2 linked regions of the Actinospica robiniae DSM 44927 genome follow. Each later gene encodes a partner of the first gene's protein in a complex. Links are inferred from orthologs where the notes say so. Each region holds a gene or a part of one and is shown in the gene's direction. Other genes may lie near its edges. The genes, in order: tig and rpsG.

What was found.
Region 2: the proteins of tig (region 1) and rpsG are in contact, whole or in part, in a crystal structure (PDB 3GTY), measured with the Thermotoga maritima proteins. The link is inferred for Actinospica robiniae DSM 44927 from one-to-one orthologs. Residues at the interface, in WP_004081061.1 of Thermotoga maritima: Glu122, Val124, Val129, Leu130, Tyr133, Glu188, Gly259, Ile262, Tyr263, Glu266, Ser270, Glu273, Gln274, Glu277, Arg308, Gln311, Ile312, Ser315, Tyr316, Glu325, Arg329, Arg336, Leu363, Phe366, Trp367, Arg373, Leu377, Arg381, Leu384, Glu387; in WP_004081843.1 of Thermotoga maritima: Lys34, Lys52, Lys55, Glu59, Arg62, Gln63, Glu66, Asn67, Lys69, Val71, Arg95, Ala109, Lys110, Lys111, Gly112, Arg113, Pro114, Glu117, Glu121, Ile124, Ala125, Tyr127, Asn128, Asn129, Thr130, Gly131, Lys135, Asp139, Arg142, Met143.

What each region holds. Positions count from the first base shown.
Region 1 is NZ_KI632511.1:5,205,794-5,216,697, reverse strand. What follows is about bases 3,177-6,151. They hold tig (trigger factor), read left to right. Parts: upstream 3,177-3,963; coding sequence 3,964-5,340; downstream 5,341-6,151. Other genes in these bases: ACTRO_RS21930 (ATP-dependent Clp protease proteolytic subunit), read left to right, coding at 5,714-6,151. Also shown: ACTRO_RS21960 (pentapeptide repeat-containing protein), read left to right, coding at 755-1,477; ACTRO_RS21955 (hypothetical protein), read right to left, coding at 2,226-2,573; more of ACTRO_RS21930, read left to right, coding at 6,152-6,301; ACTRO_RS21925 (ATP-dependent Clp protease proteolytic subunit), read left to right, coding at 6,330-6,995; ATP-dependent Clp protease ATP-binding subunit ClpX, read left to right, coding at 7,142-8,437; ACTRO_RS43665 (hypothetical protein), read right to left, coding at 8,828-9,643; ACTRO_RS21910 (valine--tRNA ligase), read left to right, coding at 9,893-10,904. UniProt on the Bacillus subtilis protein: Involved in protein export. Acts as a chaperone by maintaining the newly synthesized protein in an open conformation. Functions as a peptidyl-prolyl cis-trans isomerase.
Region 2 is NZ_KI632511.1:5,409,065-5,419,776, reverse strand. Bases 1-2,783 are described here. They hold rpsG (30S ribosomal protein S7), read left to right. Parts: upstream 1-1,048; coding sequence 1,049-1,519; downstream 1,520-2,783. Other genes in these bases: fusA (elongation factor G), read left to right, coding at 1,614-2,783; rpsL (30S ribosomal protein S12), read left to right, coding at 675-1,049; ACTRO_RS22930 (protein kinase), read left to right, coding at 1-230. Also shown: more of fusA, read left to right, coding at 2,784-3,734; tuf (elongation factor Tu), read left to right, coding at 3,815-5,008; ACTRO_RS22900 (glycosyltransferase), read left to right, coding at 5,733-6,917; ACTRO_RS22895 (arabinofuranosyltransferase), read left to right, coding at 7,017-8,915; ACTRO_RS22890 (bifunctional glycosyltransferase/CDP-glycerol:glycerophosphate glycerophosphotransferase), read left to right, coding at 9,287-10,712.

The sequences.
Region 1 (10,904 bases):
CCGCCCCATGGCACGGCCCCCGCAGCCACCTGTTCGCGGTTGGTACTCCTGCTGACCCGACGGGGGCGGTGCATCCGATGCCCCCGAGCGACTCGCGGTGATCAATGCCTTGAGCTATCCGGTCCCCGGCGCCCAAGTGTGCCCCAGCGTACGGGCGTGCGCCAGCCCTTGACTCCAACGATCCGCCCCCGTTCACCTTCAGCGCATCCGCCGTCTTTCCCGTCGCTCCAGAGCCCAAGTGACTACTGCCATACCAGCCATCCAGAAGACGGCTGTCCGATCGAGCTGGCCAGGCGACAGGCGAGGGGAGCCCCAGAGACTGTTCCCGCAAAGAACAGCGGCCCCCGCGAACAGGAGGCTGACCAGCCGGTCCCACGCGGGCCGCCGAGAGGTCGCCCGCCCCCACGGCCGGGTGAGGCGGTAGATCGCGCCGAGGAGAAAGCCGATCACGACCGGCACGCCGACTACGGCGCCGTTCCACCGCCAACTCAACCACGCCAGACCCCCGAGTACCGCGCTGATGCCAACTATCAAGACCTTGCCCCGAGCCGACAACGGCTTCCCGTCCGCGCTCGGGCGCCGGTCGACTATATCTGCCCCCTGAGTCATGTCGTCAGGATACTCCGGCCACAAGCTGCGCCCGCCCGCGAGCAAGGGCCTCTGCCGCGCGCGTGCTCTACCGTCTGCACTATGGCTGCCTGGGAGTCGGAGAGAGCCGGATCGCTTCACTCGGCGTTATACGGAGGCTGCAAAAGTGTCCACTGACGGCCTGTCGGCATTCATAGCCCGCCTGGCGCAGGCGCGCCGTGCCAGAAGCCTCCGGCGGGCCGACTCGAAACCGGCGTTCGATGCCCCCCTGAGCAGTGTCTTCGCGGGCGGATTAGTCGAGCTCGTCGACCCGGGCGGGACCACCCTGGCGTACGCGGACCTGGCCGGCGCAGACCTCAGCGATGCGAACCTGCCTTACATGAATCTGTCCTCCGCGGACCTGACCCTCGCAGACCTGACGGATGCGTGCCTGGCCGGCGCGACGCTGACCGAGGCGAAGCTGGCGAACGCGATCCTGGTCGGCGCAGCCCTGGCCGGCGCTGACCTGACCCATGCAGACCTCACCCAAGCGGACCTGACTCAAGCGAACCTCACCAACGCGAACCTGTCTCATGCGGATCTGACCCGCGGACGGCTGGAACGTGCGAACTTGACTCAGGCAATCATGGCCGCCGCAAACCTCGCCGATGCGGACCTGACCGGTGCAGTGCTGACCGACGCGGACTTGACCCGCGTGAACCTGAAGGGCGCGAATCTGACCGACGCGGATCTCGACGGCGCGAACCTTCGCTCATGCATGCACGCATCCGGCGCGCTTATCCGGGGCGCCCGATTCTCGGAGCGCACCCTCTGGCCCAGCGAACTCGCCGCCGGAATCCGCGCACGGTCCGAGGCGTTCAGCTTCGGCCGGTGGCGTGTGACGCGTTAGGCCCGGCGGCGAGTGGGCCCGTCTCTCGGACACCCGAAATCGGGAGTCCGAGAGACCTCGCAGACCCCTGCGAAGTGCCTGCGCGCTCGCGCTCGTCCTCGCTCTCGCGCTCGCGCTCGTCCTCGTGAGAAGCCACGCGGATAGCTCGGTGGCCGCGTCAGGCAAGTCTCCGCTCAGGTTCAGGTCGAGCTGCCCGGAGAGCAAGTCCTGCAGCCACCAGCCGGCCATCCACGCAAGTCGCTGATCGGCGTGCCGCCCCGGAGTCGCAGCCCATCGGGTATCTCGTCGACCGGTACGGCCAGGACAGCCAGCTGCTCCGTGATCTGGCTTGGCTACACAGGCTCCAAGGCCAGCGCGCGCTAGCGAACAGGGCCGCGCTCATCCACCAGTACGGTCGGAACGGACAAGAACACATCTCGGTCAACAGGTCCATAGGCGACGTTGAAGTGTCGAGCCGGTACGACCAATCTCGGATTCCCACGGCACTGCTGAACCGCGTCACCGCCTCGCGAGCTTTTCGTCCAGGACGTAGTGATCCACTGCACTGTGATCTGCACTGCGACCGCCTTTTGAGCCTGAGGCTTCGGATCCACCCGTCCAACGTGCGCCCACGGAAGCGGCGGGCGCACCTTCTGCTTGTCCACAGCCTGAGGAGAACCGGCGGTCCGAGAGGCCACGCGGAGTCTCACGAAGCGGCCAAACTCGGCTCGAACGCTCCATCACCGGGCCTACAGGCAGGGCCTGAATGTCATTCCGTTGGCGGCTGCTCGACGCTGAGAGACTCGGCAACCACCTCGATACGAGGCCCCATCGCGTTGATGACCACCCAGACCTGCTCGCTCACATTGTTGTGATGGTGAATCAGGTGGCGCGCCGCGTCCGGCCACCGGCCCTCGCGCGGCAACTCAAGCACGGATATCTCATCGACGAAGACAGTCTCGCTGTCCTCCATCACGAACATCCCCACACCCTCAAAGACCAAGGTCCCCACCAGGTGGGGCCCGCGGTGCAACCCCACCCGTGCCCACGATCCGCGCCAATCATTCAGAAAGGCGACCGCGCCAAGCTCGCAGCCCACATACGCGCTCAGATCCACCGGCCCAAGCTACAAGCCGGCTCCCGAGCAGCGCACGCAAGCGCTGCCCGCCACGAGACCGCGCCGCGCACTCACGCGCGAGCGGCAAAGGGCTGCGTTCTCAGCGGGCCCTAACGATCCTTGGGCCGGTAAGCGTGCCGATCCACGACCCAACGCTCATAGCGGTCGCGCCCGTAGAGCCAGCCGAGGTAGCCCGTCACACACACAGCCCCGGCCACGAGTCCGCCGACGGCGCCCTTTACCGACCACTGGTCGAGAAGCGTGGTCCACAACCCAGCATTCGCCAGGCCGATGACTACCCGCCTGTCAGGGTGCACATCAGATTTCTGTCTCCCCACGGGGCCAAGCATCTCGCGCCAACACGCGGGCTTCAACAACGCCATCGGGCCAAGGCGACAACCCCCAAGCCTTCCACCGCTGGCTCGCACCCCAACCGCGGCGGCTCGTTGGAGAACCCTCAGTGGGGCGAGCCCATCTCAGAGTCACAACCCCCTGTGCCGGGACCCAGGCTCTCAGCGGCCAAGAGCCCTCCCGTGCCAGAAGGTGCCCGCCGTCCACCAGCGGGATCACCTCGCCCTCGCGAAGTGGTCCTCGTATCCGGCTAGAAAGCGCATAGCCTCTCCTCACGGTCACCCAGGCTCGGCCAGAGTCATCGGCCCGGCCGGCTGCGCAGCGCCAAATCCGATGATCCTAACGACGGGCCGGCGCAGGCTGAGGCTGATTCTGGCTCGCGTATGGTCCGCGACGGCTGATTGAACTGCCTAAGAACGTCCACTGATGAGACAAGCCGACCGCAGGTGCACCCCACGTGAGGCACACCCCGACCAGCAAAAAGACCCCCTCGCCGAGGGGGTCCATGGAGCGGACGACGGGAATCGAACCCGCGTAGCTAGTTTGGAAGACTAGGGCTCTACCATTGAGCTACGTCCGCGTGCGCACGCCTATCTTGCCACATGATGACGCGGGCCCGTGCCAGGATTCCGGCTGCGGCAACTCGGGTGCGGCGTGGGGGTCGGAGCGGGTACGCTTCGCTCGCCGGGGTGTGGCGCAGCTTGGTAGCGCGTTCGCTTTGGGAGCGAAAGGCCGTGGGTTCGAATCCCGCCACCCCGACTCCTGCATCTACCTCCACCGCACGTGCTCGCCGCTCCGCCGGGGCGGGGCGGAACGGGCGCGCAGGCGGGGGATCGGCGCTTCTCGCCGCACCGGCCTCCTGTGATCTGCACATTTATCACCCCCGGGGGGTCCGCGGGGTACGATGGGCGCGCAGGTGCGGTATCGGCGTGCGGATCAGCCGCCCGCCGGCGTGGGCCAGTGCCAGCACTTCCCTAGTGCCGACGTCCGGCGCGGCGCCTGCAGCCAAGACCGAAGTCCCAACGAGGAGACCACTGCTGTGAAGAGCGCCGTCGAGAATCTGGACCCGACCCGGGTCCGGCTCACCGTCGAGGTTCCCTTCAATGAGCTCAAGCCCAGCCTCGACGCGGCGTACAAGAAGATCGCCGAGCAGGTGAACGTGCCGGGCTTCCGCAAGGGCAAGGTGCCCCCGCGAGTCATCGACCAGCGGTTCGGCCGCGGCCCGGTGCTCGAGGAGGCCATCAACTCGGCCCTTCCCGACCTGTACGGCAAGGCCGTTTCCGAGGCCCAGCTCGAAGTCGTCGGCCGGCCCGACGTGGAGGTGACCGACCTGACCGACGGTGAGCAGCTGAAGTTCACCGCCGAGGTCGACATCCGCCCCGAGTTCACGCTGCCCGAGTACAAGGGCCTCGAAGTCGAGGTGGATGACGCCGCCGTCGACGACGAGCAGGTCGACGAGCAGCTCGAGAGCCTGCGTAAGCGCTTCGGCTCGCTGGTCGGGGTCGAGCGCGCGATCGAGGACGCCGACTTCGTCAGCCTCGACCTCGAGGCCTCGATCGACGGCGAGGTGCTGGAGGACGGCACCGCCACCGGCGTCTCCTACGAGGTCGGCTCCGGCAACATGGTCGACGGCCTCGACGAGGCCGTGCTCGGCAAGGCCGCCGGCGACACCGTCGAGTTCCGCAGCACCCTGGTCGGCGGCTCGCACGCCGGCGACGAGGCCGACATCAAGGTCGTCATCGGCTCGGTCAAGACCCGCGAGCTGCCCGCCCTGGACGACGACTTCGCCCAGCTCGCGAGCGAGTTCGACACCCTCGACGAGCTGCGTGAGTCCGTCTCCGCGCGGCTGGCCAAGTCGAAGAAGTTCGAGCAGGGCGCGCAGGCCCGGGACAAGGTCCTCGAGGCCGTGCTCGAGCAGCTCGACTTCCCGCTGCCGGCCAAGGCCGTCGAGGCCGAGATCACCTGGCGCAACGAGCAGCTCGACCAGCAGATCGAGGCCGCCGGGATGACCCGCGATGGCTTCTTCAAGCTGCAGGAGCAGACCGCCGAGGAGTTCGCCGCCGACCTCGACAAGCAGGTGCGCGACGGCATGAAGGCGCAGTTCGTGCTGGACAAGCTGGCCGACGCCGAGGAGCTCTCGGTCAACCAGGGCGAGCTGACCAACCACCTGATCCGGCGCGCGGCCGGCTCCGGCATGAGCCCGGACCAGTTCGCCCAGTCCGTGGTCCAGTCCGGCCAGATCCCCGCCCTGGTGGGCGAGGTGCGCCGGGGCAAGGCGCTGCAGCAGATCCTGGACGCCGCCGTGGTCAAGGACGCCTCGGGCAACGTGGTGGACCTGGCCGAGCTCGCCGCCGCGGAGACCGACGCCTTCGGCCGTGCCCCGGGCGACGAGCACTTCGGGCACGCGCACGAGTAGGAGTTCCAGGGAGAGAGCTGCTCTGCTCTCCTGCGCTCAGCGTGGACGGTGAGGGTCCTCCCGGGCCCCATCTTCTGCGCCCGACGTGGACAGTGAGCGACCCTCCCGAGGGCCCCATCTTCTGCGCCCGACGTGGATAGTGAGCGACCCTCCCGAGGGCCCCATCTTCTGCGCCCGACGTGGACAGTGAGCGACCCTCCCGAGGGCCCAATCTTCTACGCCTAGAGCGAACAAGCGACCCTAATCCGCTGCCGATCATCCGGCACGGGTTAGGGTCGTTCCCATTAGGGATCGCGGCGAGAGCCGCTGAGGATCGCACCTTAGAGCTGAACAGGTGGACGACGTGACGAATCAGAACTCCCACTCACCCCGGATGGCAGGCCTGGACGGTCCCGGCGGCCTCAACGACCAGGTGTTCAACCGGCTGCTGCGCAACCGGATCGTCTTCCTCGGCCAGCAGGTGGACGACGACATCGCCAACACCCTGTGCGCCCAGCTGCTGCTGCTCAACGCAGAGGATCCCACCAAGGACATCTGGTTCTACATCAACTCCCCGGGCGGCTCGGTCACCGCGGGCATGGCCATCTACGACACCATGCAGCTGATCAGCAACGACGTCGCCACGGTGGCGATGGGCATGGCGGCCTCGATGGGCCAGTTCCTGCTGAGCGCGGGCACCTCGGGCAAGCGCTACGCCCTGCCGAACGCCGAGGTGCTGCTGCACCAGGGCTCCGCGGGGCTCGGCGGCACGGCCTCGGACATCAAGATCCAGGCGGAGCGGCTGCTGCGGATGAAGCGCCGCATGCTCGAGCTGACCGCCCAGCACACCGGGCAGACCTTCGATCAGGTCGAGCTGGACTCCCAGCGCGACCACTGGTTCTCCGCCCAGCAGGCCAAGGACTACGGACTGATCGACGAGATCTTCACCTCCTCGGCGCACGCCGCCGCCGCCGAGGCCTGACCGCCCGCCCAGAGAGAAGGACACTGACATGTCTCACCCGTCCGGCCTGGACGCGCGGCACTCCTCCGCGCACAGTCCCAACGCCCGGTACATCCTGCCCAGCTTCATCGAGCGCACCAGCCAAGGGCTGCGGGAGCACAACCCTTACTCGAAGCTGTTCGAGGAGCGCATCATCTTCCTCGGCGTGCAGATCGACGACACCTCCGCCAACGACGTCATGGCGCAGCTGATCACGCTCGAGTCGATGGACCCCGACCGGGACATCACCATGTACATCAACTCGCCCGGCGGGTCGTTCACCGCCTTGACGGCGATCTACGACACCATGCAGTTCGTGAAGCCGGACATCCAGACCGTGTGCATCGGCCAGGCCGCCTCGGCCGCCGCCGTGCTGCTCGCGGCCGGCACCAAGGGCAAGCGGATGGCCCTGCCGCACTCGAAGATCCTGATCCACCAGCCGTACACCGAGACCGGCCGCGGGGACCTGATCGACCTGGAGATCCAGGCCACCGAGATCCTGCGTATCCGCACCACGATGGAGCAGATGCTGGCCCGGCACACCGGCAAGACGGAGGAGGACGTGCGCGCCGACGTCGAGCGTGACAAGTACCTCACCGCGGCGGAGGCGCTGGACTACGGTCTGGTCGACTCGGTCCTCTCCACCCGCGCGGAAGCGCTGGCGAGCGGGGCCTGACGGGTGATCGCGCAGGCGGGTCCGGGCGTGGTCCGGGCCCGCCTGGCCCCGCAGGGGCCCGCGAAGCGGTACCTTCAGATAAGCGAGTCATCCACAACAGGGCACCCCGGTCGTCTCTTCGTCTTTCCGTGAAGGAGAACCACCCCGTGGCACGCATCGGTGAGGGCGACCTGCTCAAGTGCTCGTTCTGCGGAAAGAGCCAGCGGCAGGTCAAGAAGCTGATCGCCGGACCCGGCGTGTACATCTGCGACGAGTGCATCGACCTGTGCAACGAGATCATCGAGGAAGAGCTCGCCGGCGTGGCCGAGCACCGCTGGTCGGAGCTGCCGCGGCCCCGGGAGATCTGCGAGTTCCTCGATCAGTACGTGATCGGTCAGGAGGAGGCCAAGCGCGCCCTGGCGGTGGCCGTCTACAACCACTACAAGCGGATCCAGGCCGGCGACACCAGCCGGGCCAACCGGGACGAGACGGTGGAGCTGGCCAAGAGCAACGTGCTGCTGCTCGGCCCGACCGGCTCGGGCAAGACCTTCCTGGCGCAGAGCCTGGCCCGGATGCTCGACGTCCCCTTCGCCATCGCGGACGCGACCGCGCTGACCGAGGCCGGGTACGTCGGCGAGGACGTGGAGAACATCCTGCTCCGGCTGATCCAGGCGGCGGACTTCGATGTGAAGAAGGCCGAGACCGGGATCATCTACATCGACGAGGTCGACAAGATCGGCCGCAAGAGCGAGAACCCCTCGATCACCCGTGACGTCTCCGGCGAGGGCGTGCAGCAGGCGCTGCTGAAGATACTGGAGGGCACCATCGCGGCGGTCCCGCCGCAGGGCGGCCGCAAGCACCCGCACCAGGAGTTCATCCAGATCGACACGACGAACATCCTGTTCATCGTGGGCGGCGCGTTCTCCGGGCTCGAGCGGATCATCCAGGCGCGGGTGGGCAAGCAGGGGATCGGCTTCGGCGCGCAGCTGCGCAGCCGGGCGGAGCTCGACGCGCAGGACGTGTTCGCCGAGGTCATGCCGGAAGACCTGATCAAGTTCGGGATGATCCCCGAGTTCATCGGCCGGCTGCCGGTGATCACGCACGTGCGCAACCTGGACACGGCGGCGCTGCGGCGGATCCTGGTGGAGCCGAAGAACGCCCTGGTCCGGCAGTACCAGCACCTGATGGCGCTGGACGGGGTGGAGCTCGAGTTCTCCGAGGACGCCCTGCAGGCGCTGGCGGACCTCGCGATCCTGCGCGGCACGGGTGTGCGCGCGCTGCGGGCGATCATGGAGGAGGTGCTGATGTCCATCATGTACGACGTGCCTTCGCGCCGGGACATCGCGCAGGTCCTGATCACCGCGGAGACAGTGCGCGAGCGGGCCAACCCGACCCTCATCCCGCGCGACTCGCCGCTGCGCGGCGGGCCGAACCCGCGGGTGCCCCGGGAGAAGTCGGCCTGAGCCGCTCCAAGCCCGCCTGAGCGGCCTCAGCGCTCGCGCATGCCCGCGGTGCCGTCCGTACCCGCTGTGCCCACTTGCGCGTGCCCACGGCGCCCACAACGCCGCGCTGCCCGCCCCGGCCCGGCCACGACGCCCGCACTGCCCGCCCCGCGCGCCCAGGCGCGCGTGCCGAAGCCGCCGGAACCCGGTTGCCCGCACGCAACCCGGTCCGGCCCGCCGTCGGCAGCCCCTCCCCACCACGGGCCCGCCGCGGACGCCTGCCCCGTCTCCTCGCGCCCCGTTCTCCAGCCGACCTGATGGCCTGATGGCCCGACCTGGATGTACTGATGCCCTGACGGACAGATGATCTGACTGCGCGACGACGCGACGACGCGACGGCCTGACGCCCGGTCAGCCCTGCTCGGCGGCGGCGCGCATCTCGTCGGCGGTGGTGGCCGCGTCGTCGAGGGAGTCCGAGTAGAACACCTCGAGACCGCCGAAACTGGTGTCGTCGTCCCAGTAGCAGAACACCACGTCCACGTCGTCGACGTTGCGGCTGCCGCAGGAGAGCGCGCCGTCGGAGGCGGTGGTGTCCTCGTCCTCGGCGTTGCTGATCTCAGAGCCCTTCATCATCGTCGCGACGAAGGAGCTCGGGTCGTAGCCCGACAGCTTGTCCTTGCCGTCGGTGCTGAGCTGCGAGATCGCCTGCGCCTCGAACAGCTCGGTGACCTCGTCGTCGCCGTCGTCGTTGTAAGCCGCGACCACCGGGTCGGGGTACAGGTTGGACTTGGTCAGTTCGCCGCGCATCGACGAGACCGCGCTCTTGGCGTCCGAGCTGTTGAGCAGCGTCAGCCCGCTGACGCTGCTCGGGATGCGCAGCGAGCTGGACGAGGACGACGAGTCGTCGGTCGACGAAGTCTTCGGCGAGCTGGAGGTCGACGCCCCGGGCGTCGCGCTCGGCTGGCCGTCGGCGGTCAGGCTCGATGTGCCCGACTTGCCGGTGAGCATGACGGCTGCCGTGATGCCGCCCCCGGCGACGAGTACCGCGGCCACGACCGTGGCGATCAGCGTGCCGTTGGTCTTCTTCGGCGGCGCGAAGTTCGGATACTCCGGCTGCCCGTACGCCGGCTGTCCGTAGCCGGGCTGCTGCTGGTAGCCGCCTGACTGCGCGTCATAGGGGTACGGCTGCTGCACGGGGGGCTGTCCGTAGCCGGACTGATCCGGCATCGGCTGCTGTGGGTAACCGCCCTGCTGCCCCCAGGCGGGGTTCTGCGGCGGCTGTTGCTGCGGCTGTTGCGGCTGTTGCGGCTGTTGCGGATACGGCTGCTGGGCGTACGGATTATTCGGATCGTACGGCGTTTGTCCTGACGAATCTCCCCACGACATGCAGTGAACCTACCCCGTCAGCCGGACCGGGCGGCACGGTAGGCAATAACGGATGCGTACCGGTCTGCTCGGGCTCCGTACAATCGTCTTGTGAACGATGCCTCCGCCTCTCAGAGCCAGGGCAGCGCAGCCGCTGCCGCCACCTTGCCGCCGCAGTATGCGCCGGCCGAGGTAGAGGGGAAGCTCTACGAGCGCTGGGTAGCCGAGGGCTACTTCGTGGCCGACGCCACGAGCTCGAAGCCCGCGCACACCATCGTGATCCCGCCGCCGAACGTCACCAGCGTGCTGCACCTCGGCCACGCCCTCGACGTGACGATCCAGGACGCGATCACCCGCCGCAAGCGGATGCAGGGCTTCGAGGCGCTGTGGCTGCCCGGGACCGACCACGCCGGCATCGCCACCCAGAACGCGGTGGAGAAGCAGCTGGCCAAGGAGGGCAAGTCCCGCCACGACCTCGGGCGCGAGGCATTCGTCAAGCGCACCTGGGAGTGGAAGGAGGAGAAGGGCGGCGCCATCCTCAACCAGATCCGCAAGCTCGGCGCGAGCGTGGACTGGACCCGGGAGCGGTTCACCTTCGACGAGGTCCTCTCCCGCAGTGTGCTGACGATCTTCAAGCGGCTCTACGACGACGACCTGATCTACCGGGCCGAGCGGATCATCAACTGGTGCCCGCGCTGCCTCACGGCCCTGTCCGACGCCGAGGTGGAGCACCACGACGACGAGGGTGAGCTGGTCTCGATCCGCTACGGCGAGGGCGCGGACGCCATCGTGGTGGCCACCACCCGGGCCGAGACGATGCTGGGCGACACGGCCGTGGCGGTGCACCCGGACGACGAGCGGTACGCGCACCTGGTGGGCACCGAGGTGGAGATCCCGTTCACCGGCCGCCGGGTGCCGATCGTGGCCGACGCGCACGTGGACCCGAAGTTCGGCACCGGCGCGGTGAAGGTGACCCCGGCGCACGACCCGAACGACTTCGAGATCGGGCAGCGCCACGGCCTGCCCAACCTGGTGGTGATGGACGAGCGCGCGGTGATCACCGTGCCCGGGCCGTTCGAGGGCCTGGACCGGTTCGAGGCGCGCCCGGCCGTGGTGGCCGCGC
Region 2 (10,712 bases), 210 kb from region 1 along the record:
CCGCCCCGCACACCAGCACGCCGGTCACCCACTCGGCCAGCCCGTCGCCCTCGGCCAGCCCTTCGGCCAGCGCCTCGCCCAGCGCCTCGCCGTCCGCGAGCGCGTCGCCGAGCGCACCGGCACCGAGCGTCACCCCGTCCGAGTCCACCTCGTCCTCGAGCGCGGACGGCGGCGGCGATTCCTCGCCCACGCCCACGGCCGGGGCCAGCCAGGCCGCCCCACCCGCGTAATTCCGGTGCAAGCAGGTCGCGGCGCATGAGAGGATGGCGCAGGCGCGGTGTACCGACGCGGCGAAACGTAAACCGGTCGTTTTGACCGGAAGGCGGGTGCGTCGGTAGGCTCTCGCCTGATGCTGGGGTACCCCCGGCTTTGCCCGTGTGCGCGCGTATTCCCGGGGCTTGACCCCAGGACCCTGCGATGGCGGACGTCCGGTAATGGACCGCACGGGGCTTGGTTGACTCCTCACGCGCTGTCTCGGCAAAGCGTGAGCGGGGCGACACACCCGACCTCGTGGGCGGGAGCAAGCGCTGCGAAGCCGGACAAACCCCCAGCACGACCCAGAGGCACCCGCGAGGGTGCGACATTCGCCAGAGGACGCCTGGCGGCCCGTACGACGTCTCCGGACGCCGGCGCGGGTCGGCCGAAGGCTTGGCTGAACGAAAGACGGAGACGTAGTGCCTACGATCCAGCAGTTGGTCCGCAAGGGCCGGCAGGACAAGGTCTCGAAGACCAAGACTCCTGCGCTCAAGGGCAGCCCGCAGCGGCGCGGAGTGTGCACGCGCGTGTACACCACCACCCCCAAGAAGCCGAACTCCGCTCTGCGCAAGGTCGCCCGTGTGCGCCTTTCCAGCGGCATCGAGGTCACGGCCTACATTCCCGGTGTCGGCCACAACCTGCAGGAGCACTCGATCGTGCTCGTGCGTGGCGGCCGTGTGAAGGACCTTCCCGGCGTGCGGTACAAGATCATCCGCGGCTCGCTCGACACCCAGGGTGTCAAGAACCGCAAGCAGGCCCGCAGCCGCTACGGCGCCAAGAAGGAGAAGAAGTAATGCCTCGTAAGGGTCCTGCCCCGAAGCACCCGGTCGTCATCGACCCGGTTTACAACTCTCCGCTGGTGACCGCGCTGGTCAACAAGGTCCTGCTGGACGGCAAGCGTTCGACCGCCGAGCGCATCGTCTACGGCGCCCTCGAGGGCTGCCGCGAGAAGAGCGGCACCGACCCGGTCATCACGCTCAAGCGGGCTCTGGAGAACGTCAAGCCGTCCATCGAGGTCAAGTCCCGCCGCGTCGGCGGCGCGACCTACCAGGTGCCGGTCGACGTCAAGCCCGGCCGCTCGAACACGCTGGCGCTGCGCTGGCTGGTCAGCTACTCCCGCGCCCGGCGCGAGAAGACGATGACCGAGCGGCTGATGAACGAGCTTCTGGACGCTTCCAACGGTCTGGGCGCCTCCGTCAAGCGACGCGAGGACACCCACAAGATGGCGGACGCCAACCGCGCGTTCGCGCACTACCGCTGGTAGTAAGGGGTATCGGCCGCCGACGGGTACCACGCGGCGGCGGCCTCCCGCCCCCCTGAGCATCAACCCCTCGACTCGCGAAAGTAGACGAGCCACCATGGCCACGAACGCCGCCGTAGACCTCGCCAAGGTCCGCAACATCGGCATCATGGCGCACATCGACGCCGGTAAGACCACCACGACTGAGCGCATCCTGTACTACACGGGCATGAGCTACAAGATCGGTGAGGTCCACGACGGCGCCGCCACCACCGACTGGATGGAGCAGGAGCAGGAGCGCGGCATCACCATCACCTCCGCCGCGGTGACCTGCCACTGGAAGACGGAAGACGTCGACCACACCATCAACATCATCGACACCCCCGGTCACGTGGACTTCACCGTCGAGGTCGAGCGCTCGCTGCGCGTCCTCGACGGCGCGGTCACCGTGTTCGACGGTGTCGCCGGCGTGGAGCCGCAGTCGGAGACGGTATGGCGGCAGGCCGACCGGTACGGTGTGCCCCGAATCTGTTTCGTCAACAAGCTCGACCGCACCGGCGCCGAGTTCCACCGCTGCGTGGACATGATCGTCAGCCGCCTCAACGCCATCCCCCTGGTGATGCAGCTGCCGATCGGTGCCGAGGCCGACTTCAAGGGCGTCATCGACCTCGTGAAGATGAAGGCCCTGATCTGGAACATCGAGGCCAAGCTGGGCGAGATGTACGACGAGGTCGACATCCCCGCCACGCACGCCGAGATCGCCGACGAGTGGCGCAACAAGCTCGTCGAGACCATCGCGGAGAACGACGACGAGCTGATGGAGCTCTTCCTCGAGGGCACCGAGCCCACCGAGGAGCAGCTGTACGCGGGCATCCGCCGCGCCACCCTCGCCTCGAAGCTCACCCCGGTCTTCTGCGGCACCGCGTTCAAGAACAAGGGCGTCCAGCCCCTGCTCGACGCGGTCGTGCGCTACCTGCCCTCGCCGCTGGACGTCCCCTCGATCGACGGCCACGCCGTCGGCGACGAGGAGGAGATCCTGCACCGCAAGCCCTCCGACGATGAGCCGCTGGCGGCGCTCGCGTTCAAGATCATGAGCGACCCGCACCTGGGCAAGCTGACCTTCGTGCGGGTGTACTCGGGCCGTCTGGACGCCGGCTCGCAGGTGCTCAACTCGGTCAAGGGCCGCAAGGAGCGCATCGGCAAGATCTACCGCATGCACGCGAACAAGCGTGAGGAGATCCCGTCGGTGGGCGCGGGCGACATCGTCGCCGTCATGGGCCTGAAGGACACCACGACCGGCGAGACGCTGTGCGACTCGGCCAAGCCGGTGGTCCTCGAGTCGATGACCTTCCCGGCCCCGGTCATCCACGTGGCGATCGAGCCGAAGACCAAGAGCGACCAGGAGAAGCTGGGCACCGCGATCCAGCGGCTCGCCGAGGAGGACCCGTCCTTCTCCGTGCGGACCGACGAGGAGACCGGCCAGACGATCATCGGCGGCATGGGCGAGCTCCACCTGGAGATCCTGGTGGACCGCATGCGCCGCGAGTTCAAGGTCGAGGCGAACGTCGGCAAGCCGCAGGTGGCCTACCGCGAGACCATTCGCCGCGTGGTGGAGAAGGTCGAGTACACGCACAAGAAGCAGACCGGTGGTTCCGGTCAGTACGCGCGCGTGATCATCAAGCTCGAGCCCCTCGAGGGCGACGGCGAGGGTGACAACGGTTACGAGTTCGTCAACGCGGTCACCGGTGGCCGTATCCCGCGGGAGTACATCCCGTCGGTGGACGCCGGCGCCCAGGAGGCGATGGAGTTCGGCGTCATGGCCGGCTACCCGCTGACCGGTGTGAAGGTGACCCTCCTCGACGGTCAGTACCACGAGGTGGACTCCTCCGAGCTCGCGTTCAAGATCGCCGGTTCGATGGCCTTCAAGGAGGCGGCCCGCCAGGCCAGCCCCGCGATCCTCGAGCCGATGATGGCGGTCGAGGTCACCACGCCCGAGGACTACCTCGGCGATGTGATCGGCGACCTCAACTCCCGCCGTGGCCAGATCCAGGCCATGGAGGAGCGGTTCGGCGCCCGGGTCGTCAAGGCCCTGGTTCCGCTGTCCGAGATGTTCGGCTACGTCGGCGACCTGCGGTCGAAGACCTCCGGCCGGGCCTCGTACAGCATGCAGTTCGACTCCTACGCCGAGGTTCCCCGGAACATCGCGGAGGAGATCGTCAAGAAGGCGCGCGGCGAGTAGCCCAAGCCGACCCACCTGATCAATCCATGCCGCCGGGGCATCCAGCCGTCCGGCACCGCACCAGTCCACAGGAGGACAAAGTGGCGAAGGCGAAGTTCGAGCGGACTAAGCCGCACGTCAACATCGGCACCATCGGTCACATCGACCACGGTAAGACGACTCTTACCGCGGCGATCACCAAGGTGCTGCACGACAAGTACCCGACGCTGAACCAGGCGTCGGCGTTCGACCAGATCGACAAGGCTCCCGAGGAGCGTCAGCGCGGCATCACCATCTCGATCGCGCACGTCGAGTACCAGACCGAGAAGCGCCACTACGCGCACGTGGACTGCCCGGGTCACGCGGACTACATCAAGAACATGATCACCGGTGCCGCCCAGATGGACGGCGCGATCCTGGTCGTGGCCGCCACCGACGGCCCGATGCCGCAGACCAAGGAGCACGTGCTGCTCGCCCGCCAGGTCGGCGTCCCCTACATCGTCGTGGCTCTGAACAAGTCCGACATGGTGGACGACGAGGAGATCCTGGAGCTCGTCGAGCTCGAGGTCCGCGAGCTGCTCTCCGAGTACGAGTTCCCGGGCGACGACGTGCCGGTCGTGCGCGTCTCCGCGCTCAAGGCGCTCGAGGGCGACGCCGAGTGGGGCGAGAAGCTGCTCGGTCTGATGGACGCCGTCGACGAGTCGATCCCGCAGCCGGAGCGCGAGACCGACAAGCCGTTCCTCATGCCGATCGAGGACGTCTTCACGATCACCGGTCGTGGCACCGTCGTCACCGGTCGTATCGAGCGCGGCATCATCAAGGTCAACGAGACCGTCGACATCGTCGGTATCAAGACCGTGAAGCAGACGACCACCGTCACCGGTGTCGAGATGTTCCGCAAGCTGCTCGACGAGGGCCAGGCCGGCGAGAACGTCGGTCTGCTGCTGCGCGGCATCAAGCGCGAGGACGTCGAGCGCGGCCAGGTCGTCATCAAGCCGGGTACGGTCACGCCGCACACCGACTTCCTCGGCCAGGCTTACATCCTGTCGAAGGACGAGGGCGGTCGCCACACCCCGTTCTTCAACAACTACCGCCCGCAGTTCTACTTCCGCACCACGGACGTCACCGGCGTCGTCACCCTGCCCGAGGGCACGGAGATGGTCATGCCCGGCGACAACACCGAGATGTCGGTCAAGCTGATCCAGCCGATCGCCATGGAGGAGGGCCTGCGCTTCGCCATCCGCGAGGGCGGCCGCACCGTGGGCGCCGGCCGGGTCACCAAGATCGTCGCCTAGTTGCCGCGGGTGTAGATCGAGAGCGCGAGCGCCCTCGAGATCACCTTCCAAAGCCGATCCCCGGCTCCCCCCATGGGGGGAGCCGGGGATCGGCTTTTTTGCGCCGGGCAGACGGTGGCCGCACGCGGCCGTCGCTGGCTGGTGACGCCCGCGTTCACGAACAAGAGGTCGAAGACGCACCCGGCCGGCCGCTGTCGCAGAGCCGTGATCAGCGCCTGTCTGTTGCGGTGGCCGCGCATGAAGGACAACGCTGCGGGCGCGCGGCAAAGCCCACGAGGCGATCCGAGTGCTGTCCGATCAGGCTTCTGAGCTCCGGGAGGCATTGTGAGAATTGCGACGAAACGGGCCAAGCGTTATCGCGAGTCTCAGCGCGGTCCGGGGCCGCACACCAGCGACACGTACTGATTCCATCGCACGGCCGCTACAGTTCGGCGACGAATTGTTTCTTTCAGCCCCCGTTCAGAGATAATTCACGCGGGGTGAAGAGGTTGATGGTGGAGCGGGAGGCAACGACATCATCGCGCGGCGACGATGGACGTCCCGTGCCCACTCCTGGCCATGGCTGACCGGATGGACCGACTTCCCGGGCCGTCCGAACGCAGCCGCGGACTCGCCGGCGAGATGCCGCGCGGCCGCCGCCCTGCCCCTGGTTCAGTCTTGTCAGCGCCCGCACGTGGGCGGCTGGCTTAGTGGTTGAGGAGATCTAGTGGAACTCTCCGTGGTCATGCCGTGTCTCAATGAGGCGGAGACCGTCGAGACCTGCGTCCGCAAAACGCTGACGTTCTTCCGTGAGCAGGGCATCGACGGCGAGGTGGTCATCGCCGACAACGGCAGCACCGACGGAAGCCAGCAGCTCGCCGCGGACGCCGGCGCCCGGGTCGTGCCGGTCAGCGCCAAGGGCTACGGCAATGCCCTGATGGGCGGCATACGCGCGGCCCACGGCACCTACGTGGCCATGGGCGACGCCGACGACTCCTACGACTTCGCCACCCTCGGCCCCTTCCTCGAGGACCTGCGCGGCGGCGCCGACCTGGTCATGGGCAACCGCTTCAAGGGCGGCATAGCCCCCGGCGCGATGCCGCCGCTGCACCGCTACCTGGGCAACCCGGTGCTCAGCTTCGTCGGCCGGCTGCTGTTCCGCAGCGAGATCGGCGACTTCCACTGCGGGCTGCGTGCCTTCAACCGCGAGTCGATCCAGCGTCTCGGCCTGCAGACCACCGGCATGGAGTTCGCCAGCGAGATGGTCGTCAAGGCCACCCTGGCGAAGTACGACATCCGGGAGCGGCCCACCACCCTCTCCCCGGACGGCCGCTCGCGCGCCCCGCACCTGAGCACGTGGCGCGACGGCTGGCGCCACCTTCGCTTCCTGATGCTCTACAGCCCGCGCTGGCTGTTCCTGATCCCCGGCCTGCTGCTGATGGCCATCGGCCTCATCCTCGGTGTCGCCCTCGAGTTCGGGCAGTTCTCGGTCGGCGGCGCCCACCTCGACGTGGACACGCTCGTGGGTGCCTCCGCGATGCTCGTCATAGGCTTCCAGGCGGTGATATTCGCCTTGCTGACCAAGGTCTACGCGATGGAAGAAGGCTTCCTTCCACACGACGGCCGGGTAGCGCGCATCCACCGGTTCTGGAGCCTGGAAAAGGGCCTGGCCGTCGGCGGCCTGCTGGCGCTGCTCGGACTGGCCGGGCTGATCGCCTCGGTGAGCCACTGGCACGGCGCCGGCTTCGGAAACCTCGACCCGCGCAACGAGCTGCGCATCGTCGTCCCGTCCGCGGCCGCGTTGATGATGAGCCTGCAGGCGATGTTCGCCTCGATCTTCGCCAGCATCCTGGGCATCCGTCACCACGCCGCCCCGGCCGAGCAGGAGTCCGAGCCCGCCGCGCCCGCGCCCGAGCGCGTCGGCGTCTGATGCGATCCGGCCGCGTCCAAGCACTCGAGTCGATGACGGCGGCGCCCTCGGCGCACGCCGGCGTCGGCGTACCACCTCTACCGTCGAAGTTGGTCCGCTGTGCTATCTGAACTGATCTCCCAGACTCCGGCCCAGAGCTCGCACGCCGAGGAGAACGAGCAGGCCGCGCCCGTCGACCTCAGGAAGGTCGCTCTGGTCACCTGCGTCACGTGGCTGGTGCTCCTGCCGGTGGCCTGGTTCGCCCCGAGGGCATTGCACATCGACCCGTTCTCGCTGCGCGGCACCATGCTTCCGGTCGCCGCGGCCGCGATCCTGATCGCCGTGGGGCTCGGGATCGGCCGCTGGCGCCCGGCCCACGTGTGGTCGGCGAGCGCGGGCATGTTCGCGGCCTGGGTCGTGTTCGCCTTGCGGCAGGCGCTCAGCGGCACGCCGTTCGGGTTCTACGGCATGACCGACGACATGGTCCGGATGGCCGCCTCGGCCACGCGCTACTCCGTCACCGCCGTTCCGAGCGACGGCATCGTGGCCGGCGTGCCGACGGAGTACCCGCCGCTGTATCCCTGGCTGGTCGGCCGGGCCTCGGCGATCACCGGTGTCCCGGCGTGGCAGCTGTTGCCCATGGCGGAGATCGCGGTCACCGCGATCGCGGTGCTCGCCGCGTTCCTGATCTGGACGCGGCTGACGCGCTCGGTCCCGCTCGGCCTCGCGGCGGCCGTCGTCGGCTTCGCCGTCTACCACAGCCCGTGGAAGGCGTACGAGCTGCTCTCCCTCGGCATTACGGTCGCGTGGTCGCTGCTGGTGCTGTGGCGTCCGCCGAGCGGTCGGCTGCACTGGGTGTCCGCGGGCGTGATCGGCGGATTCCTCCTGCTCAACTACCAGGGCTACCTCATGTACGCGGCGCCCGGGTATCTGGTGCTGGCCTTCGTGACCTGGCGGGCCTCGGCCGAGCGGCGGGGGTATGCGATCTACCTCGTGAAGGTCGTCCTGCTGACCGTGATCGTCGCCTCGCCGTTCCTCATCCCGCTGGCCTGGCAGCGGCTGACCGGCGGCGGACAGTACGTCGCCGACCTCTTTCCCGCGACCACCATCGCCGACGACTGGCTGCCGTTCCTGTCGTTCTCGATCCTCGGCGCGTTGCAACTGGCCGGCCTCGCCGGGATGGTGTTCGCGCGCTCGCGGAGGTGGTGGGCGTACCCGCTGCTGGTGCTGACGCTCGGCACGTACGCATACCGGCTCATCTACTCGGTCTACTTCGTCATGAGCGGCCACACCGGCATGATCCATCACGCCGCGGTCATGACCGACTACCTGTTCGCGGTGGCCGGCGTCCTCACCGTCGTGGACGGCACGGCCTGGCTGCTGCCCCGGGTCAAGGTAGTCCGGCCGCGCCACCTCGGTGCGATCGCGCTGACGGTCGTGATGGCGTGGACGGCCAACATGTGCTGGCAGGTGTGGACGCCCAACCCGACCGGCAGCGCCCTCACCGCGACGAGCACGAGCGGTCTGCAGAACCCGCTCATCCTCGCCTACACGCAGCCCTCGCAGAGCGGCCACCGCGCCCGCGACCTGAGCATCGACCAGACTGTGTGGTTCCCGGTCACCCCGATCCGCGAGTTCGTGGACTCGGTGCTGGGCAACGGTGCCGAGCCGTCCACCCTCTCGTACTCCGAGCAGATGTTCGCGTTCCAGCCGTGGCACGGCTACATCACCGTCGACCGGACGGCGACGATGTCGACGGTCAACTGGGACAAGCGTTACGCGCAGCTCGAGGCTCTGTCGCAGATCCCTGATCCGCAGCAGTTCGCCCGGTCCTCCGCGAACACTGAGTTCGGTGGCATCGACGTGTTCATTCTGCGCAAGAAGTCGAACGGCTGGGTGTTCTCGCCTGAGGACTGGTCCCAGAGCATCGTCTTCCAGCCCGCGCAGTTCAGCTCCGCGCAGTTCGTCGTCGACGACACGCTGCCGAACAACACGGTCGTGGTGGTGCGCCGCCCCTGAGGCCGATGGGACGCGGTTGCCGAGCCGGCCCCGGTCGTACCGGAGATCGCACACGTGGACAGGCCCTGCCAGAGCAACGGTTCCCGCTTCTGCGGGGCCGTGCTCGAGCAGGGCCTCGCAGGGGTGGAACCACGACGCGGCCGTCACCTGCGCGCTTCACCGGCGCGCGGGTGACGCTGGAGAGTGACCATCCGGTTGGCGAGGGTGACGGCAAGGTTGCTTCGTTGACCCTAATGGGTGAATGAAGTATAAAGATTCGACTGGTTGTTGGGGCCCACTGGGGTGTTATGCCCGATTTGCACCAGTGTAGAGGGAAATTTTCGCGTGTGGGCGGACTTCTGTCTGCTCTGTGTCAACCTGTGGAGTTGCGTGTGACCAGGGAGTTCGATTCTCCGCGGCTGACCGTGGTGGTACCGATCTACAACGTCGAGCGGTATCTCGCGGAATGCCTCAGCTCAGTGGAGGCGCAGAGCTTCCCGGACTTCGAGTGTGTGATGGTGGACGACGGGGCCACCGACTCGAGCGCCGCGATCGCCCGCTCCTTCAGCCTCCGCGACCCGCGGTTCCGTCTGATCAGCCAGGCGAACGCGGGGCTCGGCGCGGCCCGCAACGCCGGCGTGCGGGCGGCGCATCCGGAATCGGAGTTCCTGGTCTTCCTCGACAGCGATGACACCGTCCCCAACTACGCCTACAAGCTGATGGTGGACACCGCGCTGGAGACCGGCTCCGAGATCGTGTCCGGCAACGTGCAGACCTTCACGGTCTCCGGCGGGGCACAGCAGTCGCCGATGCACCGCAACATCATGAAGTCCACGCGGCTGACCACGCACATCTCCCGCGACCGCAGCCTTTTCTACGACCGTCTGGCGCCCAACAAGCTCTTCCGCTTCGACTTCTGGCGCGAGCACGGCTTCCGCTTCCCCGAGGGCGTCCTCTACGAGGACAGCCCGCTGACCCTGCCGGCGCACTTCGAGGCCAAGCAGGTCTCCGTGCTGGCCACGTCGGTCTACAACTGGCGGCAGCGCGAGCCCGGCGAGCAGCTGTCCATCACCCAGCGGCGCTTCGAGCCCAAGGCGGTGCGCGACCGTGTGTCCGCGGTGGACTCGTTCAGCCGTTATCTCGCCAAGCGGACACTCGAGGACAAGAAGTTCCGCGAGCACAAGGCCTACTACGACAAGATCGGCCTGACCAGCGAGATCAACGTCTTCCTCAAGCTGCTGCCGGAGGGTGACGCGGAGTTCCGGACCGCGTTCCTCGAGTCCGCCCGGCACTTCGTCGGCCAGGTCGACAAGGAGACCCTGGAGCGGCTGCCCGCGCTCATGCGGCTCAAGTGGCACCTGATCGGCAGAGGGCTGATGCCCGAACTGCTGCAGGTGCTCGCCTATGAGGCGAAGAAGGAAGTCATGCCGGTGGTGCGCGGGCTGCGCCACCGGTACGCGAACTACCCCTTCTTCGAGGACAAGGCACTGGACGTGCCCAAGTCGGTCTATCAGGTTGACCGCGAACTCAAGCTCAAGTCCAGGGTGGATTCCGTCGTGTGGCGCGACGGCAAGATCGTGCTCGGCGGCTACTCGCTCCTGCAGTGCGTCAACGTGCACGAGAAGCGCATGTCGGTGAAGATGATCGCGCTGCGCTGGGGCAAGTCGCGCAAGCTCGTGCCGCTGATGACGCACACCGTGCACCGCCCGGACGTGACCGCGGAATCCGGTCAGCCGCGCTACTGCTATGACTGGGCCGGCTTCGAGACGGTCATCGACCCGGAGCGGCTCAAGGTCGACGGCCAGTGGCGGGAGGGCA